2 regions of the Furfurilactobacillus curtus genome follow, and region 2 is predicted to be linked to the other one. Evidence: a T-box and tRNA genes for the amino acid it is inferred to sense, from the RefSeq annotation. Region 2 holds a T-box; the other holds one or more tRNA genes.
The links. A T-box is a leader RNA that pairs with one kind of tRNA and senses whether it is charged. The one in region 2 lies ahead of ACYQ0Y_RS03665 (valine--tRNA ligase), so its partner is inferred to be a tRNA-Val.
Positions count from the first base shown of each region.

Region 1: it has a tRNA-Val gene. The T-box ahead of ACYQ0Y_RS03665 (valine--tRNA ligase) is inferred to sense a tRNA for this amino acid. The anticodon was not compared.

Region 1 covers NZ_BAAHXU010000001.1:603,482-611,216, forward strand. Annotated here, with positions in the region: gene ACYQ0Y_RS03080 (MBL fold metallo-hydrolase) at 8-748, opposite strand; gene ACYQ0Y_RS03085 (antibiotic biosynthesis monooxygenase family protein) at 850-1,353, shown strand; gene ACYQ0Y_RS03090 (FAD:protein FMN transferase) at 1,587-2,591, opposite strand; tRNA gene ACYQ0Y_RS03095 (tRNA-Met) at 2,801-2,874, opposite strand; tRNA gene ACYQ0Y_RS03100 (tRNA-Glu) at 2,892-2,964, opposite strand; tRNA gene ACYQ0Y_RS03105 (tRNA-Ser) at 3,001-3,088, opposite strand; tRNA gene ACYQ0Y_RS03110 (tRNA-Ile) at 3,098-3,171, opposite strand; tRNA gene ACYQ0Y_RS03115 (tRNA-Gly) at 3,173-3,246, opposite strand; tRNA gene ACYQ0Y_RS03120 (tRNA-Phe) at 3,262-3,334, opposite strand; tRNA gene ACYQ0Y_RS03125 (tRNA-Asp) at 3,339-3,412, opposite strand; tRNA gene ACYQ0Y_RS03130 (tRNA-Met) at 3,417-3,490, opposite strand; tRNA gene ACYQ0Y_RS03135 (tRNA-Ser) at 3,509-3,600, opposite strand; tRNA gene ACYQ0Y_RS03140 (tRNA-Ile) at 3,634-3,707, opposite strand; tRNA gene ACYQ0Y_RS03145 (tRNA-Met) at 3,728-3,801, opposite strand; tRNA gene ACYQ0Y_RS03150 (tRNA-Pro) at 3,832-3,905, opposite strand; tRNA gene ACYQ0Y_RS03155 (tRNA-Arg) at 3,931-4,004, opposite strand; tRNA gene ACYQ0Y_RS03160 (tRNA-Leu) at 4,011-4,096, opposite strand; tRNA gene ACYQ0Y_RS03165 (tRNA-Gly) at 4,114-4,185, opposite strand; tRNA gene ACYQ0Y_RS03170 (tRNA-Thr) at 4,207-4,279, opposite strand; tRNA gene ACYQ0Y_RS03175 (tRNA-Lys) at 4,314-4,386, opposite strand; tRNA gene ACYQ0Y_RS03180 (tRNA-Val) at 4,395-4,467, opposite strand; rRNA gene rrf (5S ribosomal RNA) at 4,473-4,589, opposite strand; rRNA gene ACYQ0Y_RS03190 (23S ribosomal RNA) at 4,653-7,571, opposite strand; tRNA gene ACYQ0Y_RS03195 (tRNA-Ala) at 7,718-7,735, opposite strand, start outside.
Region 2 covers NZ_BAAHXU010000001.1:708,478-716,212, forward strand. Annotated here, with positions in the region: gene ACYQ0Y_RS03655 (JAB domain-containing protein) at 1-21, opposite strand, end outside; gene ACYQ0Y_RS03660 (bifunctional folylpolyglutamate synthase/dihydrofolate synthase) at 106-1,410, opposite strand; gene ACYQ0Y_RS03665 (valine--tRNA ligase) at 1,567-4,230, opposite strand; T-box leader at 4,292-4,508, opposite strand; gene tpx (thiol peroxidase) at 4,746-5,243, opposite strand; gene ACYQ0Y_RS03675 (glycoside hydrolase family 65 protein) at 5,487-7,735, opposite strand, start outside.

The DNA.
Region 1 (7,735 bases), 100 kb from region 2:
ACTTTTATCAAATTTCTATATTTTTTTCATCTGCCGCGACTAACACCTTAATGGCGGCTCCGGCCTTAGTTGATGCTTGCTGTTTTAACTCCTCAAATGAGGTGATCTGGGGTAAATGCGTTAATATCAATGTTTTCACCTGCGCCTGATGGGCAAGTTGTCCTGCTTGTGGAGCTGTCATATGCCATAATTGTCCAGTTCGATTAGCAAAAAAATTCGTGTCCACCATTAAGACATTTGCCTTGGCGGCAAAATCATTTAACGCTGGCATTGCGGCGCTATCAGCCGTGTAAACCAGTACAGATCCTGTTTTCTTTTCCACAATTCGAATTGCAAATGTTGGCACTGGATGAATGGTTCGCAAAAATGTGATGACGAAAGGACCAAGTTCTAGAGCGCTATTCGGATCATATTTTTTTCCAATGGTGGCCGCGGGCCAAGTTAAAGCGGCAAAGTTCAGCGGGTCTTCCATGTGTCCGTATATCGGCAAAACGTCCTGCTTACGGGGACCAGTTTGCAATTGCCACTCATACTGCAATACACCCACATCGGCAATATGATCTTGATGATAATGGCTAAGTAACAATGCATCCAATTGTAAGGGGTCCAAAACCTTCTGTAAGGCTAATAATGTACCACTACCGGCATCAAGCATTAGATTGAAGCCTTGGGATTGGATCAAATAACCTGAAGTGCCGCCGCCATTAAATGGATAACCGCCATAATAACCTAATATTGTTAATTTCACAGCTCTTCACCTTCACTTTCTTCACTTATTGTAAGCGTCTTATTTTGCAGAACAACCAGCAACTACCTATAATTAGGGTATCCAAAGATGGAGGTAGTCCCATGGCAAATGAAGTTACATTAGCATTTGGTACCAAACCAATTTTACAAAAGATTCAGGATTCCAATCCACAAAATCGCCTGATCTCACTATCGGAGACAAGTGGCGTTGCTCACCTTATGTTATTGGACTTGAGCGAACGACCAAATGTTTTTTCAAATCCGATTCGTTTTGAGATACTTGCCGATAAACAACCCGCAGCTGGTGACGCGAACGCCTTTTATTCATTCTTGAATTTGCAATTGGACGAAGATCACACAAAAATTTTACGCGCCAGCGTTGATCATTTTTTTGACCAACCCACCCCTCCTGGTTTACAACGCTTCCTGCTTTTACAAAATCGACGAGCCACCAGCGAATATGTCCTGTTATCGATTTGGGATCATGTCAACGCATACCATGAGTGGATCGCCAGCGACTCATTTAGTTCCTTTAAGCCATTCTATAAGCAGTCTCAGTATAATTTCCGTGAGACATCCTACAATACGATTAATTTAAATAAGTAACAAAAACGAGAGCGGGACATAAGTCGATAAGTGACGAGCTCTAAGGGCAAACTGCGAATGATGATGGTTTATTCATCATTTTAGGTTCGCTTTTAGGCGGAGTCGCTTGACTTATGTCCCGTATTTTGGCTAGTTATATTGGAAATGAAATTTAGATTTCAGTTTTGTTCTAGACTCTTTTTGACGTGTATCGCCAGCTTATTGAGTGAAGCTCACCAACAAGTCCACTGGCTTCACTGTGAATCTGTTTGATTAAGCTTCACGATTGCTGGATCAAGCCCAACAATTTCGACCTGATGCTGTTGGTTAACAAAAATTGCACCTAGGCAATCTGGATGCTCTTGCAACCAATTTTGTGGTGCTTTACCAGCAAAAAACAACCGGGTCGACTCAACCTCACCAATAATGGAATGACGACTGAAGACCGTCACCCCCGCCAAATCGGTTTCGAAAGGATAGCCTGTCTGAGAATCTAAAATATGATGGTAGTCATGTTGTCCAACTGTCAAATGGCGTTCGTAAATGCCAGAAGTCACCGCTGAACAAGCCGGTAAATTGACTGTAGCAAGTGGCTCTCCTCGACTGGCCCATGGGTTTTGAACCCCAATTCGCCAAGCACGATCAGTAGTATGGGGGGAAGCTCCCACAAACAATAAATTTCCACCTAAGTTAATCAATCCAGCTGAAATACCCACAGCCATCCACAAGTCTTTTATACGGTCCGCAATATAACCTTTAGCGATTGCTCCCAAATCAAGTTTCATGCCCACCTGTGACAAATAAACGGTCCGGTTGCCAGCATCTAAATGTATCTTCTGGGGATCAATTAGCGCCAAGGCGGCATCAATATCAGTTGGTGAAGGTCGATGGGCATCGGCAAAACCGATTTGCCATGATTTAACCAATGGGCCAATTGCGATATTAAAGCCACTCTTTTCTAAGCTCGCTTTTACGCCAAGCTCAATCAAGCGGTAAGTGCTGTCTGACACTTGGATAGGATACTTTCCAGCTGCCTGATTAATCGCCATAACCTCTGAGGTGTTTCGGTTCACGGTCAATTGGTCTTCGTAGTTAATGACTAATTCGTGGGCCTTCGTTAACCATTGACGTTGGTTGGCGCCAAAGATACTCAATTGAACATTCGTTCCCAGTGCATGAAACTGCTCATCTTGCCGATAGTCTGCCACCCCATCAATGGCTTGGGTTGGTCCCCAAGCTGACTGAATTCGTTTATCCATTAACGTTCGCCTCTCTCATAAACTGTTATTAGCAGTCATTAAAAGCACTAAAGACACAGAGCACAGCGAGCCGAATATGGCGAGCGTTAGCGGAGAACTTGAACGTTGGCAATTCGACCGAATGACAAGTCTCGACTAGGTCCCAGGCATCACATCACTAGCTGACGGAGCTCAACAAAAAAGCCTACCAAATAGGCAGGCTTTTATAATTGCGGGGGCTGGATTTGAACCAACGACCTTCGGGTTATGGGCCCGACGAGCTACCAGACTGCTCCACCCCGCGATAATATAAACTTAAAATGACCCCTACGGGATTCGAACCCATGTTACCGCCGTGAAAGGGCGGTGTCTTAAACCACTTGACCAAGGGGTCAACATTAATAAACTATCTAAAACTACCTACTACCAACGGAGAAGGAGAGATTCGAACTCTCGCGCCGCTTTCGCGACCTATACCCTTAGCAGGGGCACCTCTTCAGCCACTTGAGTACTTCCCCAAAACCAAGTGGGCACAAGTGGACTCGAACCACCGACCTCACGCTTATCAGGCGTGCGCTCTAACCAGCTGAGCTATGCGCCCATGGAGCGGGTGACGAGAATCGGACTCGCGACAGCAGCTTGGAAGGCTGCGGTTTTACCACTAAACTACACCCGCATAACATGGTTATAATGGCGCGGGACAGAATCGAACTGCCGACACATGGAGCTTCAATCCATTGCTCTACCGACTGAGCTACCGAGCCATAACGGTCCCAACGAGACTCGAACTCGTGATCTCCTGCGTGACAGGCAGGCGTCCTAACCAACTGGACCATGGGACCAAAATTGCGGGGGCTGGATTTGAACCAACGACCTTCGGGTTATGGGCCCGACGAGCTACCAGACTGCTCCACCCCGCGATAATAGTAAATGATGAAAGGAGGATAAGAGATTCGAACTCTTGCGTGGGCTTACACCCACCTGACGGTTTTCAAGACCGTTCCCTTCAGCCAGACTTGGGTAATCCTCCATATAATGTAATGATCATACGGCCACTTAATAGTGGACCTTGTAGGACTCGAACCTACGACCGGACGGTTATGAGCCGTCTGCTCTAACCAACTGAGCTAAAGGTCCAAGTTCACCATAAGTACCAATCGCGGCGGGGGGGATCGAACCCTCGACCTCCCGGGTATGAACCGGACGCTCTAGCCAGCTGAGCTACACCGCGATCATAAATAACTAACAAGCTATTTATAAATCGGGAAAACAGGATTCGAACCTGCGACCCCCTGGTCCCAAACCAGGTGCTCTACCAAGCTGAGCTATTTCCCGAAATACTACGCAGATTACTCTGCAATGCACCCAGTAGGAGTCGAACCTACAACCTTCTGATTCGTAGTCAGACACTCTATCCAGTTGCGCTATGGGTGCAAAAAGTGCCGAGGACCGGGATCGAACCGGTACGGTCATCACTGACCGCAGGATTTTAAGTCCTGTGCGTCTGCCAATTCCGCCACCCCGGCATTATAGAAATTGGCAAAGCGGAAGACGGGATTCGAACCCGCGACCCCCACCATGGCAAGGTGATGTTCTACCACTGAACTACTTCCGCATAAATATATAAATGGTACAATGCCGACTAGAGGATTCGAACCTCCGACCCCCTGTTTACAAGACAGATGCTCTGCCAACTGAGCTAAGTCGGCGTTAACCGAAAATTTCACTACCCTCTAAGGGCAATGAGCCGTGACAGTCTCGAACTGTCGACCCTCTGATTAAAAGTCAGATGCTCTACCAACTGAGCTAACGGCTCATCAAAAATGGAAGATACAGGGCTCGAACCTGTGACCCTCTGCTTGTAAGGCAGACGCTCTCCCAACTGAGCTAATCTTCCAAAATGCATGGCGACGACCTACCCTCGCAGGGAGCGATCCCCCAACTACTCTTGGCGCGACGAAGCTTAACTTCCGTGTTCGGCATGGGAACGGGTGTATCCTTCGTGCCATCATCACCACACTCTGAGGGTTACCCACTCAAAACTGAATCTGATTCTTTTTATCTTAACCGGACCACCACTTCGTGGTTAAGTCCTCGACCGATTAGTACTAGTCCGCTCCATGTGTCGCCACACTTCCACTTCTAGCCTATCTACCTCATCATCTCTGAGGGGTCTTACTTCCATATAGGAATGGGAAATCTCATCTCGAGGCGAGTTTCACACTTAGATGCTTTCAGCGTTTATCTCATCCATACATAGCTACCCAGCGATGCGCCTGGCGGCACAACTGGTACACCAGCGGTATGTCCATCCCGGTCCTCTCGTACTAAGGACAGCTCCTCTCAAATTTCCTGCGCCCGCGACGGATAGGGACCGAACTGTCTCACGACGTTCTGAACCCAGCTCGCGTACCGCTTTAATGGGCGAACAGCCCAACCCTTGGGACCGACTACAGCCCCAGGATGCGATGAGCCGACATCGAGGTGCCAAACCTCCCCGTCGATGTGGACTCTTGGGGGAGATGAGCCTGTTATCCCCAGGGTAGCTTTTATCCGTTGAGCGATGGCCCTTCCATACGGTACCACCGGATCACTAAGCCCGACTTTCGTCCCTGCTCGACCTGTCTGTCTCACAGTCAAGCTCCCTTGTGCCTTTACACTCTACAAATGATTTCCAACCATTTTGAGGGAACCTTTGGGCGCCTCCGTTACCTTTTAGGAGGCGACCGCCCCAGTCAAACTGCCTACCTGACACTGTCTCCCGCCACGCTAAGTGGCGCGGGTTAGAGTGGCCGTATAACAAGGGTAGTATCCCACCAACGCCTCCTTCGAGACTAGCGTCCCGAGCTCTACGGCTCCTACCTATCCTGTACAAGTTATACAGACACCCAATATCAAGCTACAGTAAAGCTCCATGGGGTCTTTCCGTCCTGTCGCGGGTAACCCGCATCTTCACGGGTAATATAATTTCACCGAGTCTCTCGTTGAGACAGTGCCCAGATCGTTACGCCTTTCATGCGGGTCGGAACTTACCCGACAAGGAATTTCGCTACCTTAGGACCGTTATAGTTACGGCCGCCGTTCACTGGGGCTTCAATTCTGAGCTTCGCTTACGCTAACCCATCCTTTTAACCTTCCAGCACTGGGCAGGCGTCAGCCCCTATACGTCATCTTACGATTTTGCAGAAACCTGTGTTTTTGATAAACAGTCGCCTGGGCCTTTTCACTGCGGCTGCACGTTAGTGCAGCACCCCTTATTCCGAAGTTACGGGGTCATTTTGCCGAGTTCCTTAACGAGAGTTCGCTCGCTCACCTGAGGATACTCTCCTCGACTACCTGTGTCGGTTTGCGGTACGGGTAATTAAACGCTCACTAGAAGCTTTTCTCGGCAGCGTGACATCAACGACTTCCCTACTAAATTCGGTCCTCATCACAGCTTGGTGTTAAGCTCATAAGCATTTAACTCATGAACCACCTTGCTGCTTGACCAGACATTTCCATCCGTCTGGATCGTTTAGCCTTCTGCGTCCCTCCATTGTTCAAACACGTTTAACTAGTACAGGAATCTCAACCTGTTAGCCATCGACTACGCCTCTCGGCCTCGCCTTAGGTCCCGACTAACCCTGGGTGGACGAGCCTTCCCCAGGAAACCTTAGTCATTCGGTGGATCAGATTCTCACTGATCTTTCGCTACTCATACCGGCATTCTCACTTCTATGCGCTCCACCAGTCCTCACGGTCTGACTTCTCCGCCCATAGAACGCTCTCCTATCGCGCCACTTACGTGGCACCCACAGTTTCGGTAATGTGCTTAGCCCCGGTACATTTTCGGCGCAGAATCACTCGACTAGTGAGCTATTACGCACTCTTTAAATGGTGGCTGCTTCTGAGCCAACATCCTAGTTGTCTGTGCAACTCCACATCCTTTTCCACTTAGCACATATTTTGGGACCTTAACTGGTGATCTGGGCTGTTCCCCTTTCGACGGTGGATCTTATCACTCATCGTCTGACTCCCGGATAACACATCAATGGCATTCGGAGTTTATCTGAATTCAGTAACCCATGACGGGCCCCTAGTTCAAACAGTGCTCTACCTCCATGATGCTCTAATCCGAGGCTAGCCCTAAAGCTATTTCGGAGAGAACCAGCTATCTCCAAGTTCGTTTGGAATTTCACCGCTACCCACACGTCATCCCAGCCTTTTTCAACAGACACGGGTTCGGTCCTCCGGTGCGTATTACCGCACTTTCAACCTGCACATGGGTAGGTCACCTGGTTTCGGGTCTACTTCAACATACTCAATCGCCCATTTCAGACTCGCTTTCGCTACGGCTCCGGTCTTTCCACCTTAACCTTGCATGCTAACGTAACTCGCCGGTTCATTCTACAAAAGGCACGCTATCACCCATTAACGGGCTCTAACTACTTGTAGGCACACGGTTTCAGGAACTATTTCACTCCCCTTCCGGGGTGCTTTTCACCTTTCCCTCACGGTACTGGTTCACTATCGGTCACTAGGGAGTATTTAGCCTTACGGGATGGTCCCCGCAAATTCCGACGGAATTTCACGTGCTCCGCCGTACTCAGGATCCTGAACTGAGGGACTTTGATTTCGTCTACGTGGCTCTCACACCCTATGGCGACGCTTCCCAACGTCTTCGACTATCAAGGTCCTTGGTAACTCAAATGTTCAGTCCTACAACCCCAAACTGCAAGCAGTCTGGTTTGGGCTCTTCCCCGTTCGCTCGCCGCTACTTAGGGAATCGATTTTTCTTTCTCTTCCTGTTGCTAATGAGATGTTTCAGTTCACAACGTCTACCTTCAACTAGAGTATGTATTCCCCTAGTGATAACCAGCGGTTAAACTGGCTGGGTTCCCCCATTCGGAAATCTCCGGATCAAAGCTTACTTACAGCTCCCCGAAGCATATCGGTGTTAGTCCCGTCCTTCATCGGCTCCTAGTGCCAAGGCATCCACCGTGCGCCCTTGTTAACTTAACCTAACAGTTCTAAAGAACTGCGGTTGTGAGTTTAGCGAATAACAATTACTTGTTAAAAAACTCAAAAAACGCGGTGTTCTCGGTTTTTAATAAAAAGAATCAAGATTCAGTTTTCAATGTGCAATCCTCGGTCACTGACGTGACCAATGGAGAATAACGGGATCG
Region 2 (7,735 bases):
GCGCGTTAATTTTTCCACCATTTGATTAAAATCCTCCCTTTATGACGTTAATCATACATACGGGAATTCATCAATTAACCACGAAAAAATCAACCATTCACTAATTCATTTAAACAAACGGCGCACATCACTGATGAAGTATAACGAACCAGTGATAATCAAAACATCATCGGCTGAAAGTTGCTCAGCGGTATCCGCGATCGCTTGCTGCCAATGTTCAAAAGTCGGCACCTCAACAGGCAAGCCGGACGTTAATTCATGTAAATTGGCAGCTTGCCGATTGGCAGGTCCGGTAAACTGAGTTAACACCAACCTGACATTAGGTAAGCCAATTAACGTATGCGTCATCGCTTGATAAGCCTTGTCTGCTAAGGCGGCAAAAATAACCGTGACTTGTTGCGTGGCAAAATGTGATGTGATCAGTTGGGCTAATTCCTCAATGGCCGGTTCATTGTGTGCCCCGTCAATCACCACTAATGGTTGGTCATTGACTTTTTCAAATCGCCCCGCCCAAATCGCCTGTTTTAGTCCGCTCCGAATTGTTTTAACATCTACGGGTAAATTCAGCCGCTGATGGTAAGTCAAATAGGTAGCAATGGCTGTTGCGGCGTTATCAATTTGATAACGTCCCAACATCTTGATTGTTAAGCCTTTTAAATGAACGCCGAACCCATCAAATGTAAAGCGCTCTTGCCAACCAGTCGCATTCTGATCAACAGTGGCAAAATCACGATTCATTGCTAACCAGGGAGTTCGTGTTTCCTGAAGAACCTGCTTAATTTGTGCTAGTGCAGCTTCGTTCGTGATGTTCCCTGTGATGAGGGGAACACCTGGCTTCGCGATACCGGCCTTATGCCACGCAATTTGTGCCAGCGTGTCACCGAGCATTTTCATATGATCTAACCCGATCGTCGTAATCACACTAACTAGTGGTGTGATCACATTAGTCGAGTCAAACCGGCCACCTAATCCTGCCTCCACTAACACAATATCTGCATGTCCTTCAGCAAAATAGAGCAACATCATCGCCGTTAATGTTTCAAATTCGGTTGGCCCACCATCGGGTAAGGTCGCATCTAACTTCGCTTCAATCGGCGCAATTTTTTGAACAAGCCTTAAAATGTCGGCGTCACTAATCGGTTGACCGTCAACACTAATGCGTTCGTTAAATTCAATTAAAAATGGCGACGTAAAGGTGCCTACCGTTAATCCATCAGCCGCCAATAGTCCACGTAAAAACGTCAAAGTCGAGCCTTTGCCATTTGTACCAGCGATATGGATCATTTTGACGTCTGTTTCCGGATGATCCAGGGCCGCTAACAGGGCTCGCATTCGCGTAAGCTCAGGTGATTTTTTGAATCGCGACCGGCCATGAATGTAGGCCACGGCTTCATCGTATGTTTCAATCATTAATATCCTCCTGGCAATCGATTACTTAAGATCCAGCGTGCCTACCAAATGTAACTATAAGTTATTTTGCTGACTTTTAAAACGAAAGACCCCTGGTCCCGAATTTTGGGAGATAGGGGTCCGTTACATTCGCATAACTCAGATAACCGTTAACATTTATTTAGCCTCTCGACTAGCCTTCACAGCGGAAAGTCGGCTGCTAGCCGCTGCCAATTTTTGTTGCCAATCCACTTGTTTGGCACGTTCTTGTTCAACCACTTCAACAGGCGCATTTTTGACAAAGCGCTCATTGCCTAGCTTCTTTTCAGAACGGTTCACCTCCTGCTGCAGACTCCCGACTTCTTTTTCCAGGCGAGCAATTTCGTCATCTAAGTTAATCAGTTCAGCAAGTGGCATATAAACTTCTGCATCTGTAATAATCGCTGACATGGCCAATTTTGGCGCGACGACATCTGCGCCAATTTTTAATTCTTGTGGGTGACAGAATCGGGCAACAAACTCTTCATTGTTAATCAACAAATCTTTCAAATCAGCACTGTTCGTTTTGATGAGCAAATCAACGGCACTACTCATTGGGGCATTAGCCTCCGCACGAATATTTCTAACCGCGCTAATCAGCTCAATTAATTTGCTCATATCTGTTTGAGCCTGATTATCTGCCAATTCATCATGCACGATTGGGTAATCGGCGATCATAATTGATTTGCCTTGGTGTGGCATCTCTTGCCACAAAGCCTCAGTAACAAATGGCATGATCGGATGCATTAATTTCAAGGTCTGATCCAACACATACCCCAGAACATTTTGCGTTGCTTGCTTAGCCGCCTCATCATTCCCGGATAGAACTTCTTTAGTCATTTCGATGTACCAATCACAAAAGTCGTTCCAAATGAAGTTATACAACGCGCGGCCCACTTCACCAAATTCATATTTATCAAATAATCGGTGGACATCGGCCGTCGTCTGATTGAGGCGATTTAAAATCCAGCGATCAGCCAAGTTCCACTCCGATTTTGGCGGCAGTTTAGGTGCTTCCATGTCCCCTAAATTCATAATGACATATCGGCTGGCGTTCCAAATCTTGTTGATAAAATTCCAAGCCGAATCAAGCTTCGTTGAATCGTACCGAACATCTTGTCCTGGCGTTGATCCCGTCGCTAAGAACCACCGCATTGCATCGACACCGTATTGATCAATGACATCCATTGGGTCAATCCCGTTACCAAGCGACTTACTCATCTTACGACCTTGTGAATCACGCATGAGCCCATGCATCAATACATCCTTAAACGGCCGATGACCCGTGAATTCAACTGACTGGAACATCATTCGTGAGACCCAGAAAAAGATGATATCATAACCAGTCACTAACGCATCCGTTGGGAAATAACGCTGAAAGTCAGGAGCTGATTCGTCAGGCCAACCCATTGTTGAAAAAGGCCACAGTGCTGAACTAAACCAGGTATCTAACACGTCCGGATCTTGTTCCCAATTTTCTGCATCCGTTGGTGCTTCCATCCCGACGTAAGTTTCGCCCGTTTGTTTATTATACCAAGCAGGAATCCGATGTCCCCACCATAGCTGTCGAGAAATGACCCAATCATGTACGTTTTCCATCCACTGTTCGTAGGTATCTTCAAAGCGTGCTGGCCAAAACGAAACCTTATCATCCGTCTTCTGATGTGCCAACGCCTGATCGGCCAGTGGTTTCATTTTGACAAACCATTGGGTTGATAAACGAGCCTCAACCTGTACACCAGTCCGCTCTGAATGTCCCACCGAGTGAGTAATGGGTTCGATGTTCAACATCCAATCACCGGCCTGCAGATCTTTGACAATTGCAATCCGCGCGTCGAATCGATCCATACCGTTGTATTTGCCGGCGTTTTCATTCATCGTTGCATCTTCGTTCATCGTATTGATTCGTTTTAGATCATGCCGATTCCCCACGAGAAAATCGTTAGGATCGTGAGCGGGCGTGATTTTAACCATCCCTGTACCAAATTCTGGATCAACGTACTCATCTGCAATAATCGGTATTTCTCGATCGACCAATGGCACCTTGACGTGTTTGCCGACTAAATTTTTGTACCGCTCATCGCTCGGGTGAACGGCCACAGCTACGTCACCAAACATGGTTTCCGGTCGGGTTGTGGCAATTTCAATATAATCTTTACCATCAAACGTGGCGCCATCCGTAAAGGGATATTTCACATGGTAAAAGGCCCCTTTATCATCCTCGTGAATAACTTCAATATCAGATAATGCCGTTCGCGCCTGCGGGTCCCAGTTGATAATATACTCACCACGATAAATCAGACCCTTTTCATACAGAGTAACAAAGACCTTTTTAACGGCTTCTGACAACCCATCGTCGAGGGTAAAACGTTCGCGGCTGTAGTCCATTGAAAGTCCCAGCTTAGCCCATTGCTTATGGATGGTCTTACCATATTCATCCTTCCAATCCCATACCTGTTGAATGAATTTATCGCGGCCTAGATCATACCGGGTTAGTCCCTGTTCACGTAATCGAGCCTCCACCTTAGCTTGGGTCGCAATGCCCGCATGGTCCATCCCTGGAACCCACAACGTGTCATAGCCTTCCATCCGCTTATATCGCACTAACATGTCCTGTAACGCTGTGTCCCATGCGTGGCCTAAGTGAAGCTTTCCCGTAACATTAGGCGGTGGTAGCACAATTGAATAGGGTTTTGCGGTCTGATCACCTGAGGGTTTAAACAGCCCTTCGTCCAGCCACTTTTGGTAGCGTCCCTCTTCTACCTGATTCGGATCATATTTAGTCGGTAAATCCTTTGCCATTTCATCATTCCCTTTCAATTCAGTCATTTTTAAAACCAAAATAAAAATCGCCCTAACACAACATTAGGACGATTAACTCGCGGTACCACCTAAATTGGGCCATAAATACCCCACTTAGCACGTGTAACGAACGTGAATCGACACCGCCTATCATCTTTTCACAGATATTGAGCAGCATTGCTTCCAAGTTACCTTCGTCATAACCAGGCTACCGACTTTCATCACCGTCGGCTTGCTGAAAGTCTGAATTATCCTACTCTCTCGGGCACCGCATTTACTGGTTTTTAATTTGTTTAATCATAAGCTGTTCATGACGATGCGTCAAGACCAACCTCACTGTGAAACAGGTGTCTGCCGATCGTCAGCGATAATGTCTTAAGTAAGCGGTAAGCCGTAATGGCGCGTATGGATGAAAAAAATCATCCGATAACAAGTGCAGACTATGCCATAAATTAGTTCTAACAACCCGCGTCCCTACCAAAAGGAGTCGTCATAACAAATTGAAGGCGGGACACTTACTGTTGGAACTGCGCTAACGCAGCAATGGCTCCTGCATAGTCTGGTTCATCACCAATATTGGCCACAATTTGCCGATAAACGACAGTTCCTTGTGCGTCCATAATGTAAACAGCCCGGGCCAAAACATCCAGATCAGGAATGAGTAACTTAGTCGCATAACCAAATGATTCTTCTTCATCAGAAAGGACTGTCAGGTTTTTAACCCCTTCAGCGGCACACCAGTCAGCTTGTTCAGCTGGGGTATTCTTAGAAATCGTTATGAACCGAATATCTGAATGTTGGTCAGCCTCAAGGTTAAACTTACGGGTTTGCGCGGAACATACAGGTGTATTTAAGTCAGGTACCACGCTAATCACCAGCGGTCGGCCAGTCAATTCGGCCATTTTAACCTTACTGTTATCGGCGTTAAACACTTTAAAGTGCGGTAATGGATCACCTACCGCTAATGGTTCGCCGATAAGTTGAACATTTACGTCATTTGCAACGATTTCCACAGAGACCACTCCATTTCTTTGTCATTATCAGTCATTAACAAATCTCACGAATCAAACGCCAATATTGAGTCGCTTTGCGCTTTATTCTAACCTATTTGACTGCTAAGTAAAGGAAATCGCCTAATTTCCCATCAAGAAGCACTTGGCGGAAGTTTGGCCCCGAATCATTCGCCAAGTAACACAAAAACATCGTCTCTCAGTTAGAAGACGATGCTTTGTCACTAAATTTCATAGCTCGCTATTTTAAGCAAGTTCAACTGGTCGATCGTGCACCATGATCGTTAATGGGTCACCGGTGATCAATTTAACCCGCGTATCGTTCTGATCTACGTGAACTTCGATTAACCGCCCACGGAACAATTGCCGGAAGGTATAACTAGTCCATTTCTTTGGCAAAAATGGTGCAAAGGATAATTGGTCGTGTTGAACCCGCATCCCCGCAAAGCCTTGGACAATAGCTAACCAGCTCCCAGTCATCGATGTAATGTGCAATCCATCCGCGGTATCATTATTGTAGTTATCTAAGTCTAACCGTGAGGTCCGTTCATACATTTCTACTGCCTTGTCTTCTTCGTGAAGGTCGGCTGCCAGAATGGAATGAATTGCCGCAGACAAGCTCGATTCATGAACCGTTAATGGTTCGTAGAAGTCAAAATTAGCTTTCTTTTGTTCTGGCGTAAAGTCTTCAATAAAGTCCCAAATCCCCTGCAAGACATCTCCCTGCTTGATGTAAGGAGACCGCAAGATTTTGTCCCAGGACCAGTGTTGGTTAATTGGCAGTTGATCTGCAGGAATAGCACTCACAGGTTCGATATCTTTATCCAAAAAGCCGTCGTGTTGCACGAAAATCCCTAACTCATCATCATGCGGCAGATACATCCGATCAACAATATCTTGCCAGTGCACCTTTTCGTCGCTGCCAACGTTAAGTTTAGCGGCCTGATCAGCGTCAACTTGCTCTAAAATCGCTAATGTATACCGCAAAGTCCACTGGGCCAAATAGTTGGTATACCAATTGTTATCCACGTTGTTTTCATACTCGTCTGGTCCAGTAACACCATGAATCATATATTGCTGGTTGCGTTTGGAAAAGTGTACCCGGTCGGCCCAAAAACGACTAATTGCAGTCAAAACTTCACTACCTTCGTGTTCAACGTAACTGGTATCACCGGTATAGCGTGTATAGTTGTAAATCGCAAAGGCGATGTCACCATTACGATGAATTTCTTCAAACGTAATCTCCCATTCATTATGCGATTCAATTCCATCAAACGTCACCATTGGATACAATGCGCCAGCAAGACCTTGCATCTTAGCATTATGAAAGGCACCATCCAGTTGCTGATAACGATACATCAGTAAGTTGCGGCTGACTGTGGCATCCGTAACCCCCAAGTAGACAGGGATCGCAAAAGCTTCGGTATCCCAATAGGTTGCGCCACCATATTTTTCACCAGTAAAGCCTTTTGGTCCGATATTTAACCGAGAATCTTCACCATAATAGGTCGAAAAAAGTTGGAATAGATTAAACCGAATGCCTTGTTGCGCAGCGACGTCCCCTTCGATAGTCACATCACTCTTTGACCAACGTTGCGCCCAAACAGCGACGTGAGCCTGCAATAGGTCGTCAAAACTAGTTTGACTAACTTGATCGCGTAACCGATGCATACCGGCAGTTAATGCAACTTGATCGTCATAGTCTCGTGATGAAACCACAATCACCCGTTTTTCTAACGTACCATTCTGCCCGGGTTCGAGTTGACCAGCAAAACCATTGACGACCTCATTTTCGGCAGCATCGATTGATGCTGCTGGCAAGGTTGCAGTATTGCTCATGGTCATGCCAACAGTAAATTGTGGGGTACCAAAGTCATTTGGCTTCGTCCGCGAAATGATTTCACCAGTTGTCGTGTCACCCGTCGTTGCCAAAACGTCCCAGAACCGCTCGTCATAATTGGCATCCTCGTTTTGAACATTAGCATCTAAAGCTGATGCAAAGGTAATATTAGTCGCAGTATGACCAACGTTTTTAGCGTTAACTCTGAGCACCACCAGTTCCTTTTGAGCCGCACTTACAAACCGTTCAAACGTTAAAGCAACTTTTGCATCACCTTTCGTCACAACGAACGAACGCGTCAATGTCGATCGTTGCATATCAAGGTCTAAGTCAAAATCACTAATCGTATCAGTGACCAAGTCCAATTTTTCCCCATTGATCAGCACATTGACTTTGATGAAATTAACCGCGTTGATCACTTTACCAAAGTAAGCTGGGTAGCCATTTTTCCACCAACCTACTCGAGTCTTATCCGGATACCAGACACCGCCAATATAAATACCTGGTAAGGTATCACCAGAATAATCTTCTTCAAAAAAGCCACGCAACCCCATATTGCCGTTGCCTAAACTGGTCATGGACTCCTGTAACCGTTTGTCCTCTGGGGCAAATTGATGTGTTACCACATGCCAAGGCTCAACTGCAAATGTTTGTT